DNA from 2 places in the Streptomyces sp. B1866 genome. Region 2 is predicted to be linked to the other one. Evidence: riboswitches for the same ligand, from Rfam matches in the RefSeq annotation. Region 2 holds a riboswitch; the other holds the start of a gene.
What was found. A riboswitch is a leader RNA that binds a small molecule or an ion and turns the genes downstream of it on or off. The one in region 2 is predicted to bind S-adenosylmethionine.

Region 1 (14,354 bases), on a different contig from region 2:
GCCGCAGCACGTACGCCACCGCCGCCACGTCCAGCGGATCGGCGGCCGCGGGCGGCGACCCGCCCTCGATGGCCTCGGCCAGCTCGGCCTCGCTCTCCCGCAGCCGGCTCGCGACCCGCTGCCGGAAGACCGGGTCGGACTCCACGGCGGCCGCCATGGCGTTGCCCGCGAACTTCGCCCGGCGCGTAGGGGTGAAACGGGCGTACTGCCGCAGAGCGGGCGGAAGTTCGGCGAAGGTCAGGCCGCCGAAGGCGTCCGCGACCAGCGCCACGACCCGCCGCCGCACGCCTTCGGGCAGGGGGTGGCCGAGGGCTTCGGCGCCGCCGCCGGCGTCACCGGCCGCTTCCGGGCCGCCCGTCCGCTCCACCACGCGTCACGCTCCGTATTTCACGCGCTCGCGCCCGCTCCCGGCCGGTCGACCAGCTCGATCTGGTCGACCGTGTTGCACCAGCGGCAGCGCACCGACTCGATCGTCTCGCTGACCACCTCGCGGTCCTCGACGCGCGGCTCGCCGGCCAGGTCCAGGTGCACGTACTCGACGGCCTTGGTGGACCGGGTGACGTCGAACCGGGTGAGGTTGCCGCACAGCGTGCAGCGCCAGCGGGTCGTCTCGGTCGGCAGGGGAACGGCCATGGTGTCATCGTCCTCGGCTTGTCTGGGCACGTCTGGGCTCCCCTGTAACCCTACGGCCTAGGCCGGGGCCCGTGACGAGCCGTAAGGGTCTCCCGGCCGTGTCCGGCCCGCGCTCCGGCGCACCCGCCAGCGCACGCGGCCGACGCCTCCGGCGCCCGGCGGCGCGGGCACGGAGGGGCGCCGCGGGCCGGCGTGGCCGGCCGGGGAACGAGCGCCTAGAGTAACGGCGCGCACCGGGCGCGAGCGAGGGAGGCAGCCGTGATCACCGCGATCGTGCTGATCAAGACCAGCGTGGACCGGATCCCGGAGCTGGCCGAGCGGATCGCCGCCCTGGACGGGGTCAGCGAGGTGTACTCGGTCACCGGCGCGTACGACCTGTTCGCCATGGTCCGCGTGGCGGGGCACGACGACCTGGCGGAGGTCATCCCGGGCCGGATCAGCAAGCTGCCCGGCGTGGTCGCGACCGAGACCCACATCGCCTTCCGCACCTACTCGCGGCACGACCTGGAGGCGGCGTTCGCGATCGGCCTGGACGCGTAGGCCGCGCGCTCCCCGCGCCGCGCCGTCCCGGTCAGAGGTCGGCGGCCTTCCGGCCCTCCGGCACGCACCGCCCGGCCTCGGTGCGGTAGCTCCACCGCGCCCCGTGCTCGACCAGCTCCCGCACCGCCGTCACGAACCGCTCGACATGCTCCTCCGGGGTGCCGGCGCCGAAGCTGACGCGCACGGCGTTCAGGGCGCGCTCCCCCGGCGCCGCGTCCGGGGCCCCGCACTCCCCCGGCTCCTGCGGCGCGTGGTCCAGCAGGGTGCGCACCAGCGGGTGGGCGCAGAACAGGCCGTCGCGCACGCCGATGCCGTACTCGGCGGACAGCGCGGCGGCCAGGTGCGAGCTGTTCCAGCCCGCCACCACGAAGGACACCACGCCCACCCGGGGCGCGTCGTCGCCGAACAGCGACAGCACCCGCACGCCGGGCACCTCGGCCAGCCCCGCGCGCAGGCGCGCCAGCAGCCGCTGCTCGCGCGCGGCCAGCCGCTCCCGGCCCGCCTCGGTCAGCGCCTTGCAGGCGGCGGCGATGGCGTACGCGCCGATGACGTTCGGCGAACCGGCCTCGTGCCGGGCCTCGGAGGTGTGCCACTCGACATCGACGCCGCCGTCGGCGGCGCGCGCCACGCGCCGGCTCGCGCCCCCGCCCGCCAGGTACGGTTCGGCCTCCCGCAGCCAGTCCGCCGCGCCGGCCAGCACGCCGGCGCCGAACGGCGCGTACAGCTTGTGCCCGGAGAAGGCGACCCAGTCGACGTCCAGGGCACTGATGTCCACCGGGTGGTGCGGCGCGAGCTGCGCGGCGTCCAGCACGACGCGCACGCCGTGCGCGCGCGCCGCGGCCGCCAGCTCCCGCACCGGCCACAGCTCCCCGGTCACGTTGGACGCGCCGGTCACGCACAGCAGCGCGGGACTCGCCGGACGCCCGGCCACCGCCGCCCGGAAGGCGTCGACCGCCTGCCGGGGCGAGCGCGGGGCGGGCAGGTAGGTCACGGTCACGTCCGCCCGCCGCGCCCACGGCAGCAGCGCCGCGTGGTGCTCGGTCTCGAACACGAACACGCGCGTGCCGTGCGGCAGCGCGGCCGCCAGGAGGTTGAGCGAGTCGGTGGTGGAGCGGGTGAAGACCACGTGGTCGCCGGAGCGGCAGCCGAGGAAGTCGGCGATCCGCCGCCGGCTGGCCTCGAACAGGTCGGTGGACAGCTGCGACAGGTACCCGGCGCCCCGGTGCACGCTGCCGTAGTACGGGGCGTAGGCGGCCACGTCGTCCCACACCCGGCGCAGGGCGGGCGCGCTGGCCGCGTAGTCCAGCGCGGCGTAGGGGGCCTCTCCGCCGGTGACGAGCGGGACGCGGACGTCCTCGCCCAGGACGGGCAGCGGCGCGTCGAGCGGTCCGGCGGTCGCGGCGGCGGTTTCAGTGAAGGTTTCGGTGGCGGTTTCGGTGGCACACGAGGCGGGACGGTCGGCGGTGACGGCGGCGGCAGGGCATGCGGACATGGCGGGATCTCCCGGTGGGACGAGCACACGAGGCGGGGCGGCGCGCGAAGGCGCGGACCGCGCGGCCTGGGCGCGGGCGCGGACGTGAAGAGGAAAGGAAGCGGCTCGGCGCGGGGCGCACGGGCCGTACAGAAGACGCGTGAAAGGGGCCGACCGGCCCTAGCGCATTCGCTGCATCACGTACGCACTCCCTCGACCACCAGGACCCCTGGTCTCGCGAGGGGTCCGCGCTTGCCGTGGACCTCGCTGCCCACGGCCTGGTCATCACCCGGGGCACCCCGCCACGGACGGAGGGTTGCCGGACAGCGGGCCGGGGCCGTAGTCGCTGTCACTCGTGACCTGGAGCCGATTATGCCAGTCGGGTACGCGCGCGCAACCACCGTCCGCATCCCGGAACGCCAGGCCCGCACGGCCGCGCCCAAGGCCGCCGCGGCCCCTGCCCCGCCGCGCACCCGGAGCGCGCCGCTGCCGGACCAGGCGGCGTACAGCGCGCCCGCGCGTGAGGGTGGTGGCCCGACACGCGGGCGGGCGGCTGGAGCCGACGCCCTGCCACCTGCGGGGAATCCCCCGGCCGGCCGTGGCTCGTCGGCCCAGGCCGAGCCGAGTCCCGATCTCCTGACACCCCGTCGGAACGTCTCGCCGCAAACGGGCCGGGGGCCCAGGGCATGGCCCCGGAAGCGGGCAGGGGCGGGGCGGGGAGAACTCCCTGCCGCGCCCGCCCTACGCGCGCGTGGCCCGGACCCACCGCTCCAGCGTCCGGCCCGCCGCCCCCGAGTCGATGGACTCGGCCGCCCGCTCGATGCCGGCCCGGATGCGCTCCTCCAGCGGCTTGTCGCCCGGGTCCGGGTCGGCCGCGACCAGGCCCGCGGCCGCGTTGAGCAGGACCGCGTCCCGTACCGGGCCGGTCTCCCCGGCCAGCAGGCGCCGTGCGACGCCCGCGTTGTGCGCCGCGTCGGCGCCGCGCAGCGCGGCCACCGGCACCAGGTCCAGGCCCACCTCGCGCGGGTCGAAGGCCTGCTGCCGCACGCCGCCGTCCCGTACCTCCCAGACCTGGGAGGTGGCCGTGACGGTCAGCTCGTCCAGGCCGTCGTCGCCGCGGAAGACCAGGGCACTGGAGCCGCGCTCGGCGAGGACGCCCGCGACGATGGGCGCCATGCGGGCGTCGGCCACGCCGGTGGCCTGGGCGCGCACCCGGGCCGGGTTGGTCAGCGGGCCGAGGAAGTTGAACGGGGTGGCGATCCCCAGCTCGCGCCGCGCGGAGGCGACGTGCCGCAGCGCGGGGTGGTGGGCGAGGGCGAAGCAGAACGTGATGCCCGCCTCCTCGGCGACGGCCGCCACCCGTTCGGGTGACACGTCGAGGTTGACGCCCAGCTCCCGCAGGACGTCGGAGGAGCCGCTGGCGGAGGAGGAGGCGCGGTTGCCGTGCTTGACGACCTTCGTGCCGGTGCCGGCGACGACGAGCGCGGCCATGGTGGAGATGTTGACGGTCCTGGCGCGGTCGCCGCCGGTGCCGACGACGTCGACGCTGGGACCGGGCACCTCCACCAGGCGGGCGTGCGCGTACATGGCCCGTACCAGGCCGGACATCTCGGCGACGGTCTCGCCCTTGGCGCGCAGCGCGACCGCGAACCCGGCGATCTGCGCGTCCGTCGCCTCGCCGCTCATGATGCGGTCCATGGCCCAGGCGGTGTCGTCCGCACCGAGGTCCCGGCCGGCCAGCAGGGCGTCGAGGATGTCGGCCCAGCTGCGGGCCGTCGCGTCGCTGCCGGCTCCGGCCGGGGTCACCTCGTGCATGGCGCGCTCCTCCTGGCGTGCGGGGGCCTCGCGGGCGGGCGGCGGCCCGCGCTGTGCGTACGGCACGGTCCGGCGTGGCACCGGTGATGCCGGCCGGGCCGTCCCGGGCCGGGCCGGCCACCCAGCCTAGCGGCGTACGGGCGCCGTGGGCCGCCCGCCCGCATCGCGGACAGGTTCGCCCGGCCGGAAGAACACCGGGGCCCCGGCCCGGACCGTGGCGGGTCCGGGCCGGGGCCCCGGGGTGGAGCCTCGCGGCGGGAGGGGATCAGTGGTGGCCGTGGCCGCTGGTGATCTCCCGGTACTCCTCGGCCGTCGGCTTGGGGATCTGGCTGCCCTCGCCGAAGTAGCCCTTGGAGAGCTTCGCGCGCAGCTTCTGCGAGCGGGTGATCCGGCGCCGTACGCCGTTCTCGTCGACCTCGGGGCCGATCTCGTAGGCTTGCGCCTGCTCGTGCTGGGTGAGGGTGTGCAGCTGCGCCTGCGACAGCGGCTCGTGCACCTCGACGAACTCGCCGTGCGGCAGCCGCTTGATGATGCCGGACTCGCGTCCGTGCAGCACCTTGTCCCGGTCGCGCCGCTGGAGGCCCAGGCAGATCCGCTTGGTGACGAGGTACGCCAGCACCGGCGCGACGAAGAACGCGATCCGCACGAACCAGGTGATCGAGTTGATCGACAGGTGGAAGTGGGTGGCCCACAGGTCGTTTCCGCCGCCGACGAGCAGGACGAAGTAGACCGTCAGCCAGGCCACGCCGAGCGCGGTGCGGGTGGGCGCGTTGCGCGGGCGGTCCAGGATGTGGTGCTCGCGCTTGTCGCCGGTGATCCACGCCTCGATGAACGGGTACACGCCGATCGCCAGCAGCACCAGCGGGAAGACCGCCAGCGGGATGAACACGCCGAGCACCAGCGTGTGGCCCCACGCGCTGATCTCCCAGCCGGGCATCACGCGGATCAGGCCCTCGGAGAAGCCCATGTACCAGTCGGGCTGGGCGCCGGTGGACACCTGGTCCGGCCGGTACGGGCCGATGGCCCAGATCGGGTTGATCGTCGCGATCGCGGAGAGGGCCGCCAGCAGGCCGAAGACGAGGAAGAAGAAGCCGCCCGCCTTGGCCACGTACACCGGCAGCAGCGGCATGCCGATGACGTTCTTGTTGGTGCGCCCGGGGCCCGGGTACTGCGTGTGCTTGTGGAAGAACACCAGGATCAGGTGGCCCACCAGCAGGCCGAGCATGATGCCCGGCAGCAGCAGCACGTGGATCGGGTAGAGCCGGGAGATGATGTCGCCGCCCGGGAACTCGCCGCCGAACAGGAAGAAGTCGATGTACGTGCCGACGAGCGGGACGGACAGGATCGCGCCGTGGATGAACCGCAGGCCGGTGCCGGACAGCAGGTCGTCGGGGAGCGAGTAGCCGGTGAAGCCGGTGAACATGCCGAGCACGAACAGCAGCCAGCCGAACAGCCAGTTGACCTCACGCGGCTTGCGGAAGGCGCCGGTGAAGAACACCCGCATCATGTGCACGAACATGCCGGCGAGGAACACCAGCGCGGCCCAGTGGTGGATCTGCCGGACCAGCAGGCCGCCGCGCACCTCGAAGCTGATGTCGAGCGTCGAGCTGAACGCCTCGGACATCCGCACGCCCTGCATCGGCACGTACGGGCCGTGGTAGGTGACCTCTTCCATGCTGGGGTGGAAGAACAGCGTCAGGTAGACGCCGGTGAGGATGATGATGACGAAGCTGTAGAGGCAGACCTCGCCCAGCATGAAGGACCAGTGGTCCGGGAAGATCTTGCGCATGTTGGCCTTGGCCAGGCCGTAGATGCCCAGCCGGCCGTCGGCCCAGTCGGCGACCCGCTCACCCGCGGGGGCCTTGCCGTCCCGGCGCCGGGTGTCGCTCACAGTACTCATCCGCGCTCCCAGAAGGCCGGGCCGACGGGCTCGGCGAAGTCGCCCATGGCTTCGAGGTACCCCTCGCCGTCCACGGTGATCCGCAGCTGCGGCAGGGCGTGGCCGGCCGGGCCGAAGATCACCCGGCCGCCGTCGGCGAGGTCGAACGTCGACTGGTGGCAGGGGCACAGGACGTGGTGCGTCTGCTGCTCGTACAGGTTGATCGGGCAGCCGACGTGCGTGCAGATCTTGGAGAAGGCCACGATGCCCTCGTGCGACCAGTCCAGCTCGCGCTTGTCCTTGATGTTCTCCGGCTGGAGCCGGATCAGCATCAGGGCCGCCTTGGCGATCTCCACCTGGAAGTCGTGGTCGTCCTCCTCCAGCCCCTCGGGCATGGCGAAGGTGAGGGAGCCGACGGGGATGTCCTCGGGCCGCAGCGCCTGCATCGTGTTCTGGTTGATCAGCCGCTTGCCCTTGCGCCAGGCGGTGTGCCGCAGCTTGTCCTCCGGCAGCGGGCCGAGGTCGCGCAGCAGCACCAGGCCGGACAGCGGCACCAGGGCCAGCGCGCCGAACAGGGTGTTGCGGGCCAGCTTGCGGCGGCCGAACCCGGACTCGGCGGCGCCGTCCTGGAAGTCGGCGAACACCTTCGCCCGGGTCTGGGCGTCGGCCTCGATCGGGTGCCGCTCGTCGATGATCTCGACGTCGGACATCAGGGTGCGGGCCCAGTGGACCGCGCCCGCGCCGATGGCGAACAGGGCGAGCCCGAGGGTCAGGCCGAGCGCGAAGTTCAGGGCGCTGATGTGGCCGATCGGGAAGACGTAGATGATCTTGTCGACCGGCAGCGCCACGAACGAGGCGATGAAGGCGACCGTGGCCAGCATCGAGACCGTGAACAGCAGGGCGACGGTGCGCTCGGAGCGCCGGGCGGCCTGCTCGTCGATGTCCTGGACGCGGTGCTCGTGGGGCGGCGGGCCCGGGTCCGCGAACGGGTTCTCGGCGGTGTCGACCTCACCTCCGGCCGCCGTGCCGTGCCCGTGCGGGAGGTTGTCCTCCGCTTCCGGTGCTTGCGAGATGTCGTGACTGCTCATGACTTCCTGGCCTTTGCGGTACGGGCGGCGAGCCAGATGGTGAGGACGATCAGGGCACCCATGCCGAACACCCAGGCGAACAGGCCCTCGCTCACCGGGCCGAGGCCGCCGAGCTCCAGACCACCGGGGGTTTCGGCCTTGGAGCCGTTGACCGCGTTCAGGTACGCGATGATCTCCTTCTTCTCCTTCTCCGGCAGCGTGGAGTCGGGGAAGGAGGGCATGTTCTGCGGCCCGGTCAGCATGGCCTCGTAGAGGTGCTTGTCGGACACGCCCTTGAGGGAGGGCGCGAACTTGCCGTTGGTCAGGGCGCCGCCCTTGCCGGAGAAGTTGTGGCACTGCCCGCAGTTGGTACGGAACAGCTCGCCGCCCCTGCCGATGTCCGCGCCCGACGGGTCGTACTGGCCGCGCCACGGCTTCTCCGGGCCCGCGCCCAGCGAGGCGATGTACGCGGCGAGCTGGTCGATCTTCGACTGGGAGTAGATGTTCCGCTTCTTCGGCACCTGGGCGCCCGGCTGCTGGGCGGGCATCCGGCCGGTGCCGACCTGGAAGTCCACGGCGGCCGAGCCGACACCGACCAGGCTCGGACCGTCCGACGTCCCCTGGCCGCCGGTGCCGTGGCAGCTCTGGCAGCCGACGGCGTACAGCTTCTTGCCCTCCTCGATGGCGAGGGACTGGGCGGAGGTGTCCTCGGCCTTCGCCTCGGTGGGCGAGAGCGCGGCGTACAGCCCCCCGGTGACCGCCAGCGCGAGGAGTAGGACGACGAGCGCGGCCAGGGGATGGCGCCGTCGTGCGGAGAGCTTTTTCACGGATTACCCCGGTGTCAGGATCTCTTGCGTCGATGCGATGCGGACGTTGGTCCGGTGCGGACCGGCTTACTTGATCAGGTAGATCGTGGCGAAGAGACCGATCCAGACGACATCGACGAAGTGCCAGTAGTAGGACACGACGATGGCCGCCGTCGCCTGCTGGTGGGTGAACCTCCTGGCCGCGTACGTGCGTCCCAGCACCAGCAGGAAGGCGATGAGCCCGCCCGTCACGTGCAGGCCGTGGAAGCCGGTGGTGAGGTAGAACACCGAGCCGTACGGGTCGGAGGACAGCGACAGGCCGTCCTTCTTCACCAGCTCGGTGTACTCGAAGATCTGGCCGCCGATGAACACCGCGCCCATGATGAACGTGATCACGAACCAGAAGCGCAGCTTCTTCACGTCACCGCGCTCGGCGGCGAACACACCGAGCTGGCAGGTGAGGGAGGAGAGCACCAGGATCGTCGTGTTCACCGAGGAGAACGGGACGTTCAGCGACTCGGCCATCTCCGACCAGTGCTCTTCGCCCGTCACCGAACGGAGGGTGAAGTACATCGCGAAGAGCGCCGCGAAGAACATCAGCTCGGAACTCAGCCAGATGATGGTCCCGACGCTGACCAGGTTCGGCCGGTTGACCGACGGGTGCGCGTGCCCGGTTTCTACTGTCGTTGCTGTCGCCACGACCGACATTATGTCGGTCGCTTATCTCGTGCTCACTCCGGGGGTGCACTTCGGAGTGTCCGCGGCGTCGCCGCAGCTCGTCCGGGCCGCGGCGCGGTTCGCTCGAACGGGGGAAGGCCGGGTACGCCCCCTGCCCGGGCGCGGCGCGCGGCGGTAGCATCGCGTCAGGATCGCAAGTCGTGAAGTCGCCCGTACGCGCCCGCCGCCGCACGCCGGTGCGGCGCGGGGCGCGTCCTGCGGAGGTGTGAGCCCATGCGACCGACGGCCACGGTGCTGGTCTACAGCGACGACGCGGGGACCCGGGAGCAGGTGCGGCTCGCGGTCGGGCGGCGGCCCGCCGCCGACGTGCCGCCGGTGGAGATCCTGGAGTGCGCGACCCTGCCCGCCGTGCTGTCCGCACTGGAGGCGGGCGGCGTGGACGCGTGCGTGCTGGACGGCGAGGCGGTGCCCGCCGGCGGCATGGGCGTGTGCCGCCAGATCAAGGACGAGATCTTCCGCTGCCCGCCGGTGCTGCTGCTGATCGGCCGCCCCCAGGACGCGTGGCTGGCCACGTGGAGCCGGGCGGACGCGGCGGTGACCCACCCGGTCGACCCGGTGGCCCTCGCGGACGCCCTGGCGGACCTGCTGCGCCGGCGCCCGGCGGCCGTGGGCGGCTGACCGCCGCGTGGCCCGCGCCCCGGGGGCCACGGGGACCGTCCCGGGGGCGCGGGGCTGCCGTCCCGGGGGCGCGGGGCTCAGGTGCCGGGGCGCAGCCTCGCCGACCGGGTCCCGTCCGCGGCGTCCGGGGCCGCCCGGTGGGGCGTCAGCGCGCTGTTCGCCCGCCACAGCCGCCACGGCACGTTCCAGTCGCCGAAGCCGTTGTCGAAGGGCGTCATGGTCGCGCCCCCGCTGTTGACCGTCCGCACGATGTCGCCGACGCGCGTGGTCTCGAAGAACCAGTGGGCGTCCTCGGTGCTCATGCCGGTGCAGCCGTGGCTGACGTTCTCGTACCCCTGGGAGTCCACCGACCAGGGCGCGGCGTGCACGTACTCGCCGCTCCAGGTCAGCCGCGCCGCCCAGTGGACCAGCAGGTCGTAGGAGTCGTCACTGCTCTCGGAGATGCCGATGGTGGTGCCGCGCATGCGCACGGTCTCCTCACGGGACAGGATCACCTTGACGCCGTTGCGGGTCTCGTAGCCGGACTTGCCGGTGGTGACCGGCAGCACGCGGACCACACGCCCGTCGCGCAGCACCGTCATGCGGTGCGCGGCGGCGTCGGTGACGGCCTCCACGCGGTCGCCGGTGCGCAGCGTCATGGGCGGGGTCGCGCCGCCGAAGAGTCCGGGGCGCACCCGGGCGCCGCGGAGGGTGGAGCGCACGGACACGGTGGCGTGCGCGGGCCAGTAGCCGCGGGGCCGGTAGTGCAGGGTGCGGTCGTCCACCCAGGTCCACGAGCCGGTCACCGCGGGCCGTGAGGTGACCTTCAGGGAGCGCTCCACCAGGGCCCGCTCGGCCGGGTCGGCGACCGGGTCGGACAGCCGGGCGGTCAGCGGCTGCCCGACGCCGTACGTGCCGGAGCCGGGGCCGAGGGCGACGCGCAGCCGCCGGTCGCCGGCCTCGGCGGTGTCCACGCCGAGGGTGTGGCGGCCCGGGGCGCCGCGGCCGTTCTCGGTGCTCACCCGCAGCGTGTAGTGGGTGTCGGCGGTCAGCGGCGTGGTGCTGTGCCAGCGGCGGCCGTCGGCGGTCAGCTCGCCGCGCAGGTGGCGGCCCGCCTCGTCGCTGGCCGTCACGTCCGTGATGCGTCCGCCGTCCCTGGCCGTGACGACCAGCGGCTGGTCCGGGTCCGCCGGGCGGCCGGCCGCGCGGCCCGCCGTGCCGACGGTGAGCTGGTGCGCCGCGTCGTACGGCCGGGAGGCCAGCGGGTCGCCGGAGGGGCCGCCGCAGGCGGTGAGCCCCGCCACGAGGGCCGCGACGAGGGCCGCGGCCGGCGCGGGCACGCCCCGCAGGAGGGTCCGGGCGCCCGCCGCCCGGGACCGGGATTGGTGACTCATGGTTTCACGCTAGGAACCCCGGCGGCGTACGGCGCGCTCAGTGCGCCGAACGAGGGGCGGCGGTCGCCCGGGAGGACCCCGGGGCTCGCGGCCCGGTGCACGAGCGGGGCGGCCGTGCCGCTCGGAGCCGGGCCCGGCAGACAGGCGGGTGGCCCGGACGGCCGGGTGTGCCCGCGCGGGTGGCCCGGCCCGCGCCACGCGGGACGCCGAAGGGCCCGGACGCGCGCTGGACGCGTCCGAGCCCCGTGCCGCTCGGCGGGCGGCTACTGGTTCTGGTTCTCGCCGCGGTAGTACTCGAAGACCCAGCCGAAGATGCCGACCATCACCATCGGGGCCGAGAAGAACATCAGCCACCAGCCGAAGACGACGCCCAGGAAGGCCAGGGCCCCGCCGACGGCCAGGGAGAGCGGCTGCCAGCTGTGCGGGCTGAAGAAGCCCAGCTCGCCGGCGTCGTCGGCGACGTCCGCCTCCTTGTTGTCCTGAGCCCCGGTGTCCACCCGGCGCGCGGTGAACGCCAGGTAGTAGCCGATCATGATGCTCAGGCCGAAGGCCAGGAAGAGCGCCGTGGTGCCGGCCGGCTCCTTCGACCAGGCGCCGTAGACGATCGCCATGGCCAGGATGAAGACGGCCAGCCAGATGAACATCTTGCCCTGGACCTTCACTTGCCGGCCTCCTGTCCGCCCGCGAGGGCCTTGTCGGACTCGGGACCGACGTTCTCCAGCTGGTCGAGGGCGGCGATGTCCGGGTGGTGCAGGTCGAACGCCGGCGATTCGGAGCGGATGCGCGGCAGGGTGAGGAAGTTGTGCCGCGGCGGCGGGCAGGAGGTCGCCCACTCCAGCGAGCGGCCGTAGCCCCACGGGTCGTCCACCTCGATCTTCTTGCCGTACTTGGCGGTCTTCCAGACGTTGTAGAGGAACGGCAGGATCGACAGGCCCAGCAGGAAGGAGCTGATGGTGGAAATGGTGTTCAGGGTGGTGAAGCCGTCGGCCGCCAGGTAGTCGGCGTACCGGCGCGGCATGCCCTCGGCGCCGAGCCAGTGCTGGACGAGGAACGTGCCGTGGAAGCCGACGAACAGCGTCCAGAAGGTGATCTTCCCGAGGCGTTCGTCGAGCATCTTGCCGGTGAACTTCGGCCACCAGAAATGGAATCCGGAGAACATCGCGAAGACCACCGTGCCGAACACCACATAGTGGAAGTGCGCCACGACGAAATACGAGTCCGAGACGTGGAAGTCCATCGGCGGCGAGGCGAGGATCACACCGGTGAGACCGCCGAAGGTGAAGGTGATGAGAAAGCCGACGGCCCACAGCATCGGTGTCTCGAAACTCAGTGAGCCCTTCCACATGGTGCCGATCCAGTTGAAGAACTTCACACCGGTGGGCACCGCGATAAGGAAGGTCATGAAGGAGAAGAACGGCAGCAGCACGCCTCCGGTGACGTACATGTGGTGCGCCCACACCGTCACCGACAGGCCGGCGATACCGACCGTCGCGCCGATCAGACCCATGTAGCCGAACATCGGCTTGCGGCTGAACACCGGGATCACCTCGGAGATGATCCCGAAGAACGGCAGCGCGATGATGTACACCTCGGGGTGGCCGAAGAACCAGAACAGGTGCTGCCACAGCAGCGGGCCGCCGTTGGCCGCGTCGAAGACGTGCGCCCCGAACTTCCGGTCCGCCTCCAGCGCCAGCAGCGCGGCGGCCAGCACCGGGAAGGCCAGCAGCACCAGCACACCGGTCAGCAGCGTGTTCCACACGAAGATCGGCATCCGGAACATGGTCATGCCCGGCGCCCGCATGCAGATGATCGTGGTGATGAAGTTGACCGAGCCGAGGATCGTGCCGAAGCCGGACAGCGCCAGGCCCATGATCCACATGTCGGCGCCGATGCCCGGCGAGCGGACCGCGTCCGACAGCGGCGAGTAGGCGAACCAGCCGAAGTCCGCCGCGCCCTGCGGGGTGAGGAACCCGGCCACCGCGATCAGCGACCCGAACAGGTAGAGCCAGTAGGCGAACATGTTCAGCCGCGGGAAGGCCACGTCCGGCGCGCCGATCTGCAACGGCATGATCCAGTTCGCGAAGCCCGCGAACAGCGGCGTCGCGAACATCAGCAGCATGATCGTGCCGTGCATCGTGAACGCCTGGTTGAACTGCTCGTTCGTCATGAGCTGCGTGCCCGGGCGGGCCAGCTCGGCGCGCATGAACAGCGCCATGACGCCGCCGATGAGGAAGAACGCGAACGACGTCGTCAGGTACAGCGTGCCGATCGTCTTGTGGTCGGTCGTGGTCAGCCACTTCACGACCACGTTCCCGGGCTGCTTCCGGCGCACCGGCAGCTCGTCCTCGTACGAGGCCGCCTCACCGGCACCCTGGGGTTCGTTGAGGGTGCTCACTTGTTCCTCGTCTCCGCGTTCTTGGCGGCGTCCGTCTGCTCGATGCCTGCCGGGAGGTACCCGGTCTGGCCCCGCTTCGCCAGGTCCTTCAGGTGCTGCCGGTACTCCTGCGGGGAGACGACCTTGACGTTGAAGAGCATCCGGGAGTGGTCGACACCGCACAGCTCGGCGCACTTGCCCCGGAAGGTGCCGTACCGGTTGGGGGTGACCTCGAAGCGGTTGGTGCGTCCCGGGATGACGTCCTGCTTCATCAGGAAGGGCACCACCCAGAAGGAGTGGATGACGTCCCGGGAGGTCAGGATGAACTCGACCTTCTCGCCCTTCGGCAGCCACATGGTCGGGCCCGGGTCGCCGGTGTCCGGGTTGCGGTCGCCCGGCGTGCCCACGTCGTAGACGCCCTCCGCGCCCTTGGGCACGGTGGCCAGCGCCTTGTCGCCGATGCTGTCGATCTCCGCGGGCCTGCGGGCCGGGGTGGCCGCCTTCCCGTCGACGTTCTCCATGTAGTTGAAGCCCCAGCTCCACTGGAAGCCCACCACGTTGATCACGTGGTCGGGCTTCTTGGAGGTCTTCAGGAGCTCGTTCTCGTCGCGGGCGGTGAAGTAGAAGAGCACCGACACGATGACGACCGGCACGGCCGTGTACAGGACCTCGATCGGCAGGTTGTACCGGGTCTGCGTCGGTACGTCGATCTTGGTGCGGCTGCGCCGGTGGAAGACGACCGACCACAGGATCAGCCCCCATACGAGCACGCCGGTGACGAGCGCGGCCGCCCACGAACCCTGCCATAGGGACAGGATGCGCGGCGCCTCTTCGGTGGCCGGGGTCGGCATTCCCAGCCGGGGGAAATCCTTGGAGGTGCAACCGGTGGCGGTCGCGAGGACCAGGCCCGCGCACAGCGCCTGAAGCAGCTTCCGCCGCACCGGGCGCCGCGACGAGCGGTCGGGGCCGTTGGGGCTCACGTAGCGCCTTCCCAAGAGTCTCGCCGCGCGGCGGCCCGCGGCCGTCTCGCTGTCGGTCGC
Region 2 (14,354 bases):
AAGTACGCCGAGACGAAGCCCTTGTCGAAGCGCATGCCCTCGGTGAGCTCAAGCTCCAGGCCGAAGGTCTGCGACTCCTCGACGGTGATGACGCCTTCCTTGCCGACCTTGTCCATCGCCTCGGCGATCAGCTCGCCGATCTGCGTGTCGGCGGCGGAGATGGAGGCCGTGGAGGCGATCTGCTCCTTGGTCTCCACGTCCTTGGCCTGCTCCAGCAGGGCGGCGGAGACGGCCTCGACGGCCTTCTCGATGCCGCGCTTGAGGGCCATCGGGTTGGCGCCGGCGGCCACGTTGCGCAGACCCTCGCGGACCAGCGCCTGGGCGAGGACGGTCGCGGTCGTCGTGCCGTCACCGGCGACGTCGTCCGTCTTCTTCGCGACCTCCTTGACCAGCTCGGCGCCGATCTTCTCGTACGGGTCCTCCAGCTCGATCTCCTTGGCGATGGACACACCGTCGTTGGTGATCGTGGGGGCGCCCCACTTCTTCTCCAGGACGACGTTGCGGCCCTTGGGGCCGAGGGTGACCTTGACGGCGTCGGCGAGCTGGTTCATCCCGCGCTCAAGGCCGCGCCGTGCCTCCTCGTCGAACGCGATGATCTTGGCCATGTGAAGTCCGTTCTCCCAAGACGTTGGGGTGCCTCCCACGGCGTACCAGGCCGTGGAGGCGGATTTCCTCGGACCGCGCTGGCGCCCGCGACGGACGGCCTGCCTGCCGCGCGGTCCCTAGGGACTCCGCCCGGCGTGCGGGCCTCACCGACCCGGTCCTGCTGTCACTCTCACTCTCTGAGTGCTAAGCCATAATTAGCACTCGCCACCCGAGAGTGCAAGGTTGCCCGGGGCGCGGGCGGGCCCGGGTCGCGCTCCGGCGGAGGGCCGGGCGAGCCCCCCCGGGGGCACCGGCCGGAGCCGGGGGCGCGGGTCCGGCCGCCTTTCGCGTACGGCCGGAGCAGCGGCGTTCCCGGGAGCACGGCCACCGGCTCCGCGGCGCCCCCGGGCGTGCGAAAGGCCCGCACCCCCGGGAGGGTGCGGGCCTTCCCCGTACGCGTGGTTCGTCTACGGTTCGCCTACACGGTCAGCTGCTGGCGCCTCGGCACTTCACGCCGACAGTCGGACCATGTCCGCCTGCGGCCCCTTCTGACCCTGCGAGATCTCGAACTCGACCCGCTGACCTTCCTCAAGGGTGCGGTAACCGTCCATCTGGATCGCGCTGTAGTGGACGAACACGTCCGCACCACCGTCGACCGCGATGAAGCCGTACCCCTTCTCCGCGTTGAACCACTTGACGGTGCCCTGAGCCATTCCTAACTCCCCTATTACTGGCCCCTGCGCAGGACCGCACTCCGCGGACCCGGGTCAGACCTCACCCCCCGGATGCGGAAGGTGTGCGCCGGAACGCGTCGACCGCCGCTGAATGTATCTGTCCCACTGCCCTCTGCAACAGGTCAATCGGACGAGAATTCCTGGCGCGCCGAAAAGCGCGATCGCTATGAATTCGGTGAAATCCCGGGCAACCCGGACCGGACATAAAGGGGTCGAACCGGCAAATCGCGCACACATTTTGTGCACATCTTGACGTTCGCTCAGATGGGCGGGGGTGATAGGCGACAGCTCAACTGTATCGCGTTCAACACACAAACTCGCCCCGTCCGTTTGTCACGAACGGGGCAAGGGAAGTCCTGTAAGACGGCCCGCGGTGAGCACCCGCCGCGCCGCCTTATGGCGGAGCGCGTTCTTCCGGTAGGTGCGGTGCGGCTTCGGCGCGCGGGGCCCGCCGCCGCATGCCCGAAAGCAGCGGCGGCGGGCCCCGGCGCGCCGGAAAGCGCGGTCAGCAGCCGCCGGCGACGGCGGGGATGATCGAGATCCCGGAGCCGTCCGGCGTGGGGGTTTCCAGGCCCTCGGCGAAGCGGACGTCGTCGTCGTTCACGTAGACGTTCACGAAGCGGCGCAGCCTGCCCTCGTCGTCGAGCACCCGGGCCGCGATCCCCTGGTGGTTCTTGTCGAGGTCGGCCAGCACCTCGCCGAGGGTGGCGCCCTCGGCGGCGACCTCCGCCCGCCCGCCCGTGTAGGTGCGCAGGATGGTCGGGATTCTCACGTTGACGCTCATGCGAGGCCAGCCTCTCGGAACGATGCCAGGGTCGGGCGGATGACGGCGGTGGGCCCGGTCGTCGGGGACACCGCGTCGAGGGTCTTCAGGCCGTCGCCCGTGTTGAGCACGACGGTCGTCAGGGCCGGGTCGAGCCGCCCGTCCTCGATCAGCTTCTTCGTCACGCCGACGGTCACGCCACCCGCCGTCTCCGCGAAGATGCCCTCGGTACGGGCCAGCAGCTTGATGGCCTCGACGATACGCGCGTCGTCCACGTCCTCCACCGCGCCGCCCGTACGCCGGGCGATGTCGAGCACGTACGGCCCGTCCGCCGGATTGCCGATGGCGAGCGACTTGGCGATGGTGTCGGGCCTGACCGGGCGCACCACGTCGTGGCCGTCCTTGAAGGCGCGGGAGACCGGGGAGCAGCCCTCCGCCTGCGCGCCGAAGATCTTGTACGGCCGGTCCTCGACCAGGCCGAGTGTGATCAGCTCCCGCAGCCCCTTGTCGATCTTGGTGAGCTGGGAGCCGGACGCGATCGGGATCACCAGCTGGTCCGGCAGCCGCCAGCCGAGCTGCTCGCAGATCTCGTACGCGAGGGTCTTGGAGCCCTCGGCGTAGTACGGCCGCAGGTTGACGTTGACGAAGCCCCAGCCCTCGCCCGCCGGGTCGCCGATCAGCTCGCTGCAGAAGCGGTTGACGTCGTCGTACGTGCCCTCGATGGCGACCAGGTCGCCGCCGTAGACCGCCGCCATGACGACCTTGCCGGCCTCCAGGTCGTGCGGGATGAACACACAGGAGCGCAGGCCCGCGCGGGCCGCCGCGGCGCCCACCGCGCCAGCCAGGTTGCCGGTGGACGAGCAGGACAGGGTGGTGAAGCCGAACGCGCGGGCCGCCTCCACGGCGATGGCCACGACGCGGTCCTTGAACGAGTGGGTCGGGTTGCCCGAGTCGTCCTTGATGTGCAGCTCGCCGGTCACGCCCAGCTCACGCGCGAGCCGGTCGGCGCGCACCAGCTTGGTGCGGCCCGGGTTCAGGCTGGGCTTGCCGGCGACGTCGGCCGGGACGGGCAGCAGCGGCGCGTACCGCCAGATGTTCTCCGGCCCGGCCTCGATGCGGGCGCGCAGGCCCTCGGGGTCGCCGGTCGGCAGGTCGTACGCGACTTCGAGTGGCCCGAAACACTCGGTGCAGGCGAACACCGGGCCCAGCGGGACGCGCTCGCCGCACTCGCGGCAGGACAGCGCGGCGGCGGGGCCGAGAGAGACGGCCGAACCGGGGGTACCCGGGCCCGGGTCGCCGGAAGCGGCGGAAGGAGTGGTCGTGTCGGCGGCGAGCTGCTCAGCGGCGTGCGCGGACATGCAGGCGAGGCCCTTTCTCCTCATCTTCCTCGCGGCGCACCTCGCCGCGAGCCGGAATTGGCACCTACCCCGCCGGGGCCTCGCCAGGTGGCCGGAGACCGGCCGCGCGAGACCAGCGGGAGGGTTGCCGGGGCTTCAACGGGCCGTTCCCTCTGCCCCTCTGGATGAGCGCTATAGCCACGGACGAGAGGCGCCCGAGGCGTTTGTACGCGACGATTCCGACATACGGAGGACACGTGCGTTGCTCAAGACTGTAACCGAAGGCCCGGATGGTTGAGGAAGTCGTCCGAACCGCGAGACACCGAGGAGACACGACGTGCTGGAAGAGGTGGAGCGTTGGCTCGCACACCGGTCCTGGTCAGCCGCCGATCGTCCGCTCGAACGCCTGCTGGCCGCCAAACACTCCCAGGCCAGCCGGGTGAGCGTGGTGATGCCCGCCCTGAACGAGGAGGCCACGGTCGGCGACATCGCCCATACCGTCCGCACCCGGCTGATGAGCGACACCATGCCGCTCGTCGACGAGCTGGTGGTGCTGGACTCCGGTTCCACGGATCGTACCGCCGAGGTCGCGGCCAAGGCCGGTGCGACCGTCGTGCACCGTGACGAGATCCTGCCGCGGCTGCCCGCGCTGCCCGGCAAGGGCGAGGTGCTGTGGCGCTCGCTGCTGGCCACCAGCGGCGACATCGTGTGTTTCATCGACGCCGACCTGCGGGAGTTCGACGCCCGGTTCGTCTCCGGCATCATCGGCCCGCTGCTGACCGAGCCGGAGGTGCAGCTGGTCAAGGGCATGTACGACCGGCCGCTGGCCGGCGCGGCCGGCCAGGGCGGGCGGGTCACCGAGCTGGTGGCCCGGCCGCTGCTGAACCTGCACTGGCCGCAGCTGGCCGGCTTCGTCCAGCCGCTCGGCGGCGAGTACGCGGCCCGCCGCACGCTGCTGGAGCGCCTGCCGTTCCCCGTCGGCTACGGCGTGGAGCTGGGCCTGCTGGTCGACGCGTTGCATACGGTCGGCCTGGACGCGCTCGCCCAGGTGGACCTCGGCGTGCGCAAGCACCGCCACCAGGACGGCCAGGCCCTCGGCAGGATGGCCGCCACCATCTACCGCACGGCCCAGCTCCGGCTGGCCCGCGGCCACCTGGTGCGGCCCCACCTGACCCAGTTCGAGCGCGGCACGAGCGGCTTCGTGCCGCGCACGGTGCCGGTGGACGCGGAGGAGCGGCCGCCGATCGTGGAGATCCCGGAGTACGCGGAGCGACGGGCGGCGTAGGGGCGGCGGGGCGGGGCCGCCCGGCTCCGCCCCGGGCCCACGGCGCCGACCACCCGGGCCGGGCCCACGGCGCCGCCGCCGGACCCTTGGGCGGGCCGGCGGCGGACCCTCGGGCGGGACCTGGAGCGGAGCCGGAAGGCACCCGGTGCCACGAGCGCTCGTACGTGCCCCGAACCGCTCGTACGTGTCGCACGCAACACCGTCCTTCGCGCAGCACACCTGTTTGGGTGGTGTGCGCCGTGGCTAATCTCGCGTCATGGTCTCAGAGCAAAGCGCCCGGCTCGCCCGGATTCTCCTGGCGTCCAACCGCGGCCCGGTCTCGTACCGGCTGCGCGAAGACGGCGCACTCGACGCCCAACGCGGCGGCGGCGGGCTGGTATCGGGGCTCAGCGCCATCGGCCCCGACGCCGACGCGGTGTGGGTGTGCGCGGCACTGGGTGACGGGGACCGGCAGGCCGCGCGGCGCGCGGACCGGGGCCACCTGGACCCCGGCGAGACCGGCGGCCAGCGGGTGCGGATGCTGGACATCGCGCCGGAGGTGTTCGCCGACGCCTACAACGGCATCGCGAACTCGGTGCTGTGGTTCGTCCACCACCTGCTCTACCAGACCCCCCTCGAACCCGCCTTCGACGCGGACTTCCGCGCCCAGTGGGCCTCCTACGAGGCGTACAACGCGGCCTTCGCCGACGCGCTCGCCGAGGAGGCCGCCGAGGGCGCGACCGTCCTCGTGCAGGACTACCACCTGACGCTGGTGCCCGGGCTGCTGCGCGAGCGGCGGCCCGACCTGCTGATAGGGCACTTCTCGCACACCCCGTGGGCCCCGCCCGACTACTACCGGATGCTGCCCGACGACATCGCCGCGCGCGTGCTGCGCGGCATCCTCGGCGGCGACCGGGCCGCCTTCCTGACCGAGCGGTGGGCGGCCGCGTTCGCCGACTGCTGCGCGGCCGTGCTGGGCGCGCGGGTCACCCGCGAGGACGGCGCGCTCGCCGTGACGTACGACGGGCGCACCACGCGGCTGGGCGTGCACGGCCTGGGCGCCGACGCCGACTTCCTGCGGGAGCGCTCGCGGCGCGCGGACGTGGACGAGCACGTCGCCGACCTGCGGCAGCTGATCGGGCCGGGCCGCAAGGCCGTCGTGCGCGTGGACCGCACCGAGCTGTCCAAGAACATCGTGCGCGGCCTGCACGCCTACCGCCACCTGCTGCGCACCCGCCCCGAGTGGCGCGAGCGCGTGGCCCACCTGGCCTTCGCCTACCCCTCCCGGCAGGATCTGAAGGTTTACCGCGACTACACCGCAGAAGTGCAGCGGGTCGCCGACGGCATCAACGCCGAGTTCGGCACGCCCGGCTGGCAGCCGGTCATCCTGCACGTCAAGGACGCCTTCGCCCGCTCCCTCGCCGCCTACCGGCTCGCGGACGTGGCCCTGGTCAACCCGATCCGGGACGGCATGAACCTCGTCGCCAAGGAGGTCCCGGTGGTCTCCGAGGCCGGCTGCGCGCTGGTGCTCTCCCGGGAGGCGGGCGCGCACGCGGAGCTGGGCGAGGACGCGCTGTCGGTGAACCCGTACGACGTGGAGGCCACCGCGCGGGCCCTGCACGACGCGCTGACCATGCCGGACGCCGAGCGCGCCGAGCGCTCCAAGCGGCTGGCCGCCGCGGCCACCGCGCTGCCGCCGCACGCGTGGTTCCTGGACCAGCTACGGGCCCTTGAGGCCCTTGGGCGGCAGCGACGCCCCGAGCCCGCAGCGCCGGCCGTGCCCGCAGCGCTCGCCCCCGCCACGGCCGCCGGCCGGGAAGGGCTGGCCGCGCTGCTGCGCCACCCCGAGCGCGCCGTGATCGCGCTGGACTTCGACGGCACGCTGGCCGCCATCGTGCCCGACCCCGAGCAGGCCCGCCCCCACCCCGGCGCCCTGCCCGCGCTCGCCCGGCTCGCCCCGCGCGTGCGCGCGGTCGCGGTGATCACCGGCCGGCCGGCCGACGTCGCCGTGCGGTACGGCGGCTTCGCCGGGGCCGCGGGCCTGGAGCACCTGGTCGTCCTCGGCCACTACGGCGCCGAGCGCTGGGAGGCGGCCGACGGCGCCGTGCGCGCCCCCGCCCCGCACCCGGGCGTGGCCGCCGCCGAGGCCGAGCTGCCGGGCATCCTGGACGCGGCGGCGGGCAGCGGCGGCGAGGGCGCGTACGTCGAGAAGAAGGGCGACCGCGCCGTCGCCGTTCACACCCGGCGCGCCGCCGACCCCCAGGGCGCCCTGGAGCGGCTGCGCGGCCCGCTGACCGCCCTGGCCGAGCGGCACGGGCTGGCCGTGGAACCGGGCCGCCTCGTCCTCGAACTGCGGCCCCCCGGGGTCGACAAGGGCGTGGCGCTCACGGAGTACGTGCGGGAGGTGGGCGCCGGGGCCGTGCTCTACGCGGGCGACGACCTGGGCGACCTGGCCGCGTTCGGGGCGGTGGAGAAGCTGCGGTCGGACGGCGTGCCTGGGCTGCTGGTGTGCAGCGGCAGCGGCGAGGTGCCGGAGCTGGAGTCGCGGGCGGACGTGGTGGTGGACGGCCCGGCGGGGGTGGTCGCCCTGCTGGCCGCGCTGGCGGACGGCCTGACGGGGTCCGCCTCCGCCTGACGGCTCCCGGCTGCGTCTGACGGGCACGGGCTGCGCCTGACGGCTCCCGTCTGTGTCTGACGGGTCGCGGCTCCGACTGCGCGGCAGGCTCACCGGCTCCGGCTGCGTCGGCAGGCTCTCCGGCTCCGGCTGACTCCAGGCCCCGGCTGACGGCCCCGGCTCCGCGCCGGACACCCGACTCCGGCCGACAGGCTCCCGCGGCGGCCTCCGCCCGCGCCCGCGGGGCTCCGAGGCAGACGCGGGGGCGGCCTCACGGCCGTCCAGGGGCGGGGTCCGGCGGGGAGCCAGCGCCGCCCGTTCCTAGCGGTGCCGCCCGTTCCTACCGGCGCGGCCCGTCCAGATGCCGCGGGCGGACCAAGGGTGCCGGGGGCGGCCAAGGGTGCCGCTGGGGCCCTCCCTCAGCGGCGCCCGCGCCGTGCCTCGCGCAGGCGGCGCAGGCGGCCCACGGTCACCGGGTCGTGTCGGAGCGCGCGGGGGTCGTCCAGAAGCGCGTTGAGGAGCTGGTGGTAGCGGGTCGGCGAGATGCCGAGCTGTTCCCGTATGGCCCGCTCCTTGGCTCCGGCGCCCGGCCAGCCGCGCCGCTCGAAGGCCAGCAGGGCGCGGTCGCGGTCGGAGAGGGCTTCGGGGCCGGCGGTCCCGGCCTCGGCCGAGCCGTCGTCCCCGGCCGCGGGCGCGCGGTCGTCTGCCGGGGTCCCGCCGTCCTCCGGAGCGGTCCCCCCGGTGGCCGCATCGCCCTGCCGGGCGCCCCCGTCCCGTACGGAATCGTCGTCCCGCGCGTGCCGGGCGTCCGCCTCGGCCGGGGTCCGCCCGCCGGAGCCGTCCCGGCCGGCTCCGGCGGGGGCGGCCGCGTCACCCGGTCCGTTCGCCATCACGTCTTCCACCCTGCCACGGGTACTGGACTAGACCTCTCCCGGGGCGGCGCGGGAGACTGTCACCCGTGGATTCCGTCGGCCCCGAGACCTCCCGCACCGCCGCCGCGGCGCCCGGCGCGTCTGTGCGCCACGTCATCGCGCTCGACGTGGGCGGCACCGGCACCAAGGCCGCCCTGGTGGGGGCCGACGGGTCGCTGCTGTACGAGGCGGCGCGGCCGACCGGGCGGGAGCGCGGGCCCAGGGCCGTGGTGGCCGGGCTGCTGGACTTCGCCACCGAGCTGCGCGGCGTGGGCGAACGGCGGTTCGGCGGGCCCGCCGCGGCGGCCGGGGTCGCCGTGCCCGGCGTGCTGGACGACGCGCGCGGGGTGGCGGTCTTCGCCGCGAACCTCGGCTGGCGGGACGTGCCGCTGCGCGCTCTGCTGGCCGAGCGGCTGGGCGGCACGCCGGTGGCGCTGGGCCACGACGTGCGCGCGGGCGGGCTGGCCGAGGGGCGGCTCGGGGCGGGGGCGGGCACGGCGCGCTTCCTGTACGTGGCGCTGGGCACGGGCATCGCGGGCGCCTTCAGCGTGGACGGCCGCCTGGAGCCGGGCGCGCACGGCAACGCGGGCGAGATCGGCCACATCGTCGTACGGCCCGGCGGCGCGCCGTGCGGGTGCGGGCAGGCGGGCTGCCTGGAGCGGTACGCCTCGGCGGCGGCGGTCGGCCGGGCCTGGGCGGCCGCCGGCGGCGGGCCGGGCGCGGACGCCGCCGACTGCGCGCGGGCGGTGCAGGCCGGCGAGCCGCGCGCGGCACGCGTGTGGCGGGAGGCGGTGGGCGTGCTCGCCGACGGCCTGGTCACCGCGCTCACGCTGCTCGACCCCGGCGTGCTGATCGTCGGCGGCGGCCTCGCGGCGGCGGGCGAGACGCTGTTCGCGCCGCTGCGCGCGGCCGTCGCGGAGCGGATCACCTACCAGCACCCGCCCCGTATCGTCCCGGCCGCGCTCGGCCACGCGGCCGGGTGCCTGGGCGCGGGCCTGCTCGCCTGGGACCTCGTCGGAGGCGGCGGACCACCGGCGGAAGGCGGCGGGCCGCCCGCTTCTGTTGCCGACGCCACCCAAACCTCCGGAGCCGATGAGACCCGTCACGGCGTCCCAGTCGGTGAAGGCCACGACGATGACGACGACGCCGGGGAACCCGGCCGCACCGCCCGGCCCCGTGCCGCCCGGTCCGACCGCGCCGACCAGCCCACGGAGGTAACAGCCTGATGGCCACGCTGCGACTCACCGGCGCCCGGCTCGTCCTGCCGGGCGGGGTGGTGGAAGACGGTCTCGTGGTGGTCGAGGGCCGGCACGTCACGTACGCCGGGGCCCGCGGCGTACGGGACCGCGGCCCGGCCGCACGGGACGCGACGGGCCGGAACCGGCCGGGCCCGGAGGCACCGTACGGGCCGGGCACGCCCGACGCGCCGTACGGGCCCTACGGGCCGGGCACGCCGGGCACGCCGGACGGGCCGTACGGGCCCTTCGGGCTGGAGGAGCCGTACGGGCTCGCCGGCCTGGACCGCTCCGGCGCGCCCGGCCCGTACCCCGGCACCGACTCTCTCGACCTGCGCGGCTGCTGGATCGTCCCCGGCTTCGTGGACGCGCACGTGCACGGCGGCGGCGGTGCGTCGTTCTCCGCGGGCACGGCCGAGGAGGCGCTGGCCGTCGCCCGTACGCACCGCGCGCACGGCACCACCACCATGGTCGCCTCCACCGTCACCGGCGACCTGGACGACCTCGCCCGGCAGGCCGCCGCGCTGGCGGAGCTGGTGCGGCAGGGCGACCTGGCGGGCGTGCACTTCGAGGGTCCGTTCCTGTCCCGGCACCGCTGCGGCGCGCACGAGCCGGCGCTGCTGCGCGACCCAGACCCGGCCGACGTGCGCAAGCTGCTGGACGCGGCGCGCGGCACGGCGCGCATGATGACGCTCGCGCCCGAGCTGCCCGGCGGCCTGGACTCGATCCGGCTGCTGGCCGACAGCGGTGTGGTGGCGGCCGTGGGCCACACGGAGGCCACGTACGAGTCCACGCTGGCGGCCATCGAGGCGGGCGCGACCGTGGCCACGCACCTGTTCAACGCCATGCCGCCGCTGCTGCACCGGGTGCCGGGCCCGGTGGCGGCCCTGCTGGAGGACGAGCGGGTCACCGTCGAGCTGATCAACGACGGCACGCACCTGCACCCGGTGGTCCTGCGGCTGGCCTTCGACCGGGCGGGCGCGGACCGGGTCGCCTTCATCACCGACGCGATGGCCGCGGCGGGCATGGGCGACGGCAGCTACCCGCTCGGTCCGATGCGGGTCGAGGTCGCCGACGGGGTGGCGCGGATCGGCGACGGGCCGACGGCCGGATCGATCGCGGGGTCCACGCTCACCCTGGACCGCGCCTTCCAGCGGGCGGTGGCCATAGACGGGCTGACCGTGGCGCAGGCGTCGCGGGCGCTGTCGGGCACGCCCGCGCGGCTGCTCGGCGTGGACGACCGGGTGGGTTCGCTGGAGGCGGGCAAGGACGCGGATCTCGTGGTGCTCGGCGCGGACTTCGCCCTCGTGGGAGTCATGCGCCGCGGCGAATGGGTATGTAGCCCTCGGGTGGCCCCCAAGTAATCTAAGGAGCGACGGCGTTGAGCGGGGGCGGGCGGCCCGCGGGCTGGGCCGACGGCCGCCTGCTTTGACATGATCGCTCGCGCGCCGGTCCGCTCGCCGCACTGGTCCGCCACCCGACAAGAGGGGATGCCCGGGTGATCCTGACGGTCACGCTCAACGCCGCCCTCGACATCACCTACGCCGTGCCGAGGCTGCGCGCCCACGGTGAGCACCGGGTCACCGACGTCGCCGAGCGGCCGGGTGGCAAGGGCGTCAACGTCGCGCGCGTGCTGGCGGCCCTGGGCCACGGGGCCGTCGTCACCGGCTTCGCCGGCGGCCCCACCGGCGCGGTGCTGCGGGACCGGCTCGCCGCCCTGGCCGGCGGCGTCACGGACGCGCTGGTGACCATTGCGGGCACCACCCGGCGCACCGTCGGCGTGGTCGACGCCGAGTCAGGGGCCACCACGCAGTTCAACGAGCCGGGCCCGGCCGTCACCGCCGCCGAGTGGTCCGCGTTCACCGACGTCTACGGGCAGCTGCTGCGCGAGGCGTCGGCGGTGGCGCTGTGCGGCAGCCTGCCGCCCGGCGTGCCGGTGGGCACGTACGCGCAGCTCATCCGGGAGGCGCACGCGGCGGGCGTGCCGACGCTGCTGGACACCAGCGGCGAGCCGCTGCGGCGCGGCATCGCCGCCCGCCCCGACATCGTCAAGCCCAACGCGGCCGAGCTGGCGGGCCTCACCGGCTCCACCGAACCGCTGCGCGCGGCCCGCGACGCCCGGCGGCGCGGCGCGCACGCGGTGGCCGCCTCGCTGGGCCCGGACGGCATGCTGGCGGTCACCTCGGAGGGCGTGTGGCGGGCCACTCCGCCGCGCCGCCTGAAGGGCAACCCGACCGGGGCGGGCGACTCGGCGGTGGCCGGGCTGCTGTCCGGCCTGGTGGAGGGCCTGCCGTGGCCGGAGCGGCTGGCGCGCGCGGTGGCGCTCGCGACGGCGACGGTCCGGGCGGCGACGGCGGGCGAGTTCGACCGGACGACGTACGAGGAGCTGGCAGGGAAGGTGGCGGTGGGCGGGGAGCCGACGGGGCAGGGGCGGGCGGGGTAGGCGACCCGGTACCGGCGCCGGGTCCGCCGTCTGGACGCGGCCCGTCGGTCCGTCCGGAAACCGACGGCCCGCGTCTGCTGGCTATCCCCAGATGGCTACGCTCTTGACCGTCCACGGTGTGCTGGCCGAATAGTGGCCGTGCGTGAGGTCGAAGTGCTGACCGCGACACGAGTAGTCGCTGTACAGGGTGATCCGGTGGCGGCTCTGGTTGGACACCGATCGGGCGTTGAGCGAGTCACAACCCGGCTCAGGGTTGTGGAGGATCTCCACGGGCCCCCCGAAGTTCGGCCGTGGCCAGCCGCAGACATCGCCCTGCGGACACCTGGTGTCCGTCGAGGCCGCCTGCGCGGTGAGTGGCAGACCGGCGGCGATCGCTGCGGCGCCGACCAGTGCTAAGAGACGCTTCTTCACGTGTGCTCTCCCGGGTTGGGTACGAGACCCGCATTGAAGCCTGAAGGTGCACGATGCATCAAATGCGTTTCCGGGCTTGCGCCGGGACCCAGAGCGTCCGGCCCGCGGCGGGCCGGTCACCTGGTGTCAAGGAGTTTTGAGCCACACCTGGTCGAGGACGGCGTCGCACTGGTTGCCCTGCTCGCAACTGATCCTGACGACGTTGGTGCCGGCGTTGAGGGTGACGGGCGCCCACGTGGTCTGCCAGCCCTTCTCCCAGTCGCCCTCGGGCGAGCCGGTGAAGTTCTTCATGCCGAGCGGCTGGGCGTTCAGCTTGCTGTTGACCGTCACCGTGGCGTTGGCGGGCTTGCCGGGTATGCCGTAGCGCACGTACAGGCGGTAGTCGCCCTTCTGCTTGACGTCCACGGTCCAGGTCACGGCCGCGCCCGGAACGTTCAGGCCCGTCACGTACGTACCGCCCGCGGCCTTGGCACCAGGTATCTGGTTGGCCGTGGCGGCCACGCCGTCCAGCCGCAGGGTCGCCGCGTCGCGGGGCGGCGGCAGCGGGGCGGGCGTCGGGGAGGCGGCGCGGGTCCGGGTCGGTTCGGCGCTGCCGGTGGACGAGGGGGGTGCGGAGGTCGGCGCGGCGCCCTGGGCCTTGCCGCCGCCGCTGTTGGTGATCATCGCGACGCCTATGCCGGCCACGACCACGGCGACGACGGTTATCGCGCCGATCAGCAGCCCGCGGGGGTTGGGTCCCGTGCGCCGGGCGGCCCGGCCGCGGCCGTGGGGCGGCGCGGGCGGGCGGGGGGCGCCGCCGAGGGTTTCGGGGGCGGCGTAGTGCGGGCTGGGGCTGTCGCCGGGGGGCTCCTGGCGGGCCGCCTGGGGTCCGTACGCCGCCGTCCGGCCGTCCGGCCGCTGGACACCGTCCGGCCGGGTGCCGTACGCCGCCGTCCGGCCGTACGCGGCGGACGGCTGGGGGGAGTGGGCCTGCTGCTGCCCGTACGTGCGCTCGCCGACCGCGCGGACGTGGTGGTACGAGGTGCGGGGCACTCCGGGCTGGTGGCGCTGGGGCTCCTGGGCCTGGCGGGCGGGCTGGGAAGCGGCGGAGGCGTCGCCGTCCGCGCCGCCCTCCGAGCGGTACAGGTAGGCGAACGGGTCGTCGTCCTGCGGCGTGCCCGTGCCGTTGTTGCCGGCCGTCATTCCCTCTCGTCACTCCCTGTGCGCGTGGCCGCCGACGGCCCCGCGCCGCGCTCGGGCGCGTCCGCGCGCCGCGGCGGGCTCGGGGCGGAGCCCGGGCGGTCCGGATGGCCAACGTTCATGATCGGTTCACTGTGGGCGTCGCCACCGGCGCGGGGCCGACGGCGACGGGGCCGTGGCGGACGAGCCTACCGGGTGCCCGGCTTCGGCGTGGCCCTGGCCGTCTCGCGGCCCCGTGCCCGCCGGGTTCTGACGCCCGGTCCGCGCTCACCGGCGGGCGGTTCCGCGCGGGTCCGGCTCCCGGGGGCCGGTGCGGCGGACCCGGTGAGGCGGGCCCGGCCCCGCGCGGGCCGTCTGCTCAGCCGACCCGGCGGCGGTCCTTGGACCGGGCCCGCTTCTCCACGTACATCCGCTGGTCGGCGGACTGGAGCACCTCCTCGGCCGTCTGGCCGCAGCGCGCCCAGCCGATGCCGATGCTCGCGCCGACCCGCACCGCGCGGCCCTCGACCCGGATCGGCGGGGTGATCGCGTTGCGCAGCCGGACGGCGAGGTCGGCCGCGTCGGCCCGGCCGAGGCCGTCGGCCAGGACCACGAACTCGTCGCCGCCGAGGCGGGCCACCGTGTCCCCGTCCCGGACCGCGACGGACAGGCGGCGGGCGACCTCTATGAGCACCGCGTCGCCGGTGTGGTGCCCGAACCGGTCGTTGATCGACTTGAAGCCGTCGAGGTCGCAGAAGAGGACGGCGAGGCCCTTGTGTCCGTCGTCCGCGTCGTCGTCCTCGTGGGGCGCGATGACGTGCGCGTGGTCGAACGGGGGGTCGGCGGCCGTGCCGAAGGCGACGTAGCCGCCGGATCCGCCGAACCCGCCGGGGGCGCCG

Region 1: another riboswitch for S-adenosylmethionine. It lies ahead of RKE29_RS14475 (aminotransferase class V-fold PLP-dependent enzyme); the one in region 2 lies ahead of thrC (threonine synthase).

The regions. Positions count from the first base shown of each region.
Region 1 covers NZ_JAVSCF010000091.1:2,883-17,236, forward strand. Annotated here, with positions in the region: gene RKE29_RS14460 (NYN domain-containing protein) at 1-367, opposite strand, end outside; gene RKE29_RS14465 (hypothetical protein) at 388-633, opposite strand; gene RKE29_RS14470 (Lrp/AsnC ligand binding domain-containing protein) at 892-1,173, shown strand; gene RKE29_RS14475 (aminotransferase class V-fold PLP-dependent enzyme) at 1,205-2,665, opposite strand; SAM riboswitch class IV at 2,888-3,005, opposite strand; gene trpD (anthranilate phosphoribosyltransferase) at 3,386-4,459, opposite strand; gene RKE29_RS14485 (cytochrome bc complex cytochrome b subunit) at 4,725-6,359, opposite strand; gene RKE29_RS14490 (Rieske 2Fe-2S domain-containing protein) at 6,356-7,426, opposite strand; gene RKE29_RS14495 (c-type cytochrome) at 7,423-8,232, opposite strand; gene RKE29_RS14500 (heme-copper oxidase subunit III) at 8,299-8,919, opposite strand; gene RKE29_RS14505 (hypothetical protein) at 9,163-9,567, shown strand; gene RKE29_RS14510 (Ig-like domain-containing protein) at 9,645-10,940, opposite strand; gene RKE29_RS14515 (cytochrome c oxidase subunit 4) at 11,204-11,602, opposite strand; gene ctaD (cytochrome c oxidase subunit I) at 11,599-13,335, opposite strand; gene coxB (cytochrome c oxidase subunit II) at 13,332-14,294, opposite strand.
Region 2 covers NZ_JAVSCF010000016.1:18,566-32,919, forward strand. Annotated here, with positions in the region: gene groL (chaperonin GroEL) at 1-605, opposite strand, end outside; gene RKE29_RS04635 (cold-shock protein) at 1,095-1,298, opposite strand; gene RKE29_RS04640 (MoaD/ThiS family protein) at 1,825-2,103, opposite strand; gene thrC (threonine synthase) at 2,100-3,464, opposite strand; SAM riboswitch class I at 3,458-3,611, opposite strand; gene RKE29_RS04650 (glucosyl-3-phosphoglycerate synthase) at 3,757-4,704, shown strand; partial or broken gene RKE29_RS04655 (trehalose-6-phosphate synthase) at 4,961-6,418, shown strand; gene otsB (trehalose-phosphatase) at 6,539-7,318, shown strand; partial or broken gene RKE29_RS04665 (DUF3263 domain-containing protein) at 7,717-7,935, opposite strand; partial or broken gene RKE29_RS04670 (ROK family protein) at 8,313-9,224, shown strand; gene nagA (N-acetylglucosamine-6-phosphate deacetylase) at 9,431-10,807, shown strand; gene RKE29_RS04680 (1-phosphofructokinase family hexose kinase) at 10,942-11,886, shown strand; gene RKE29_RS04685 (peptidase inhibitor family I36 protein) at 11,968-12,297, opposite strand; gene RKE29_RS04690 (carbohydrate-binding protein) at 12,424-13,479, opposite strand; gene cdgB (diguanylate cyclase CdgB) at 13,835-14,354, opposite strand, start outside.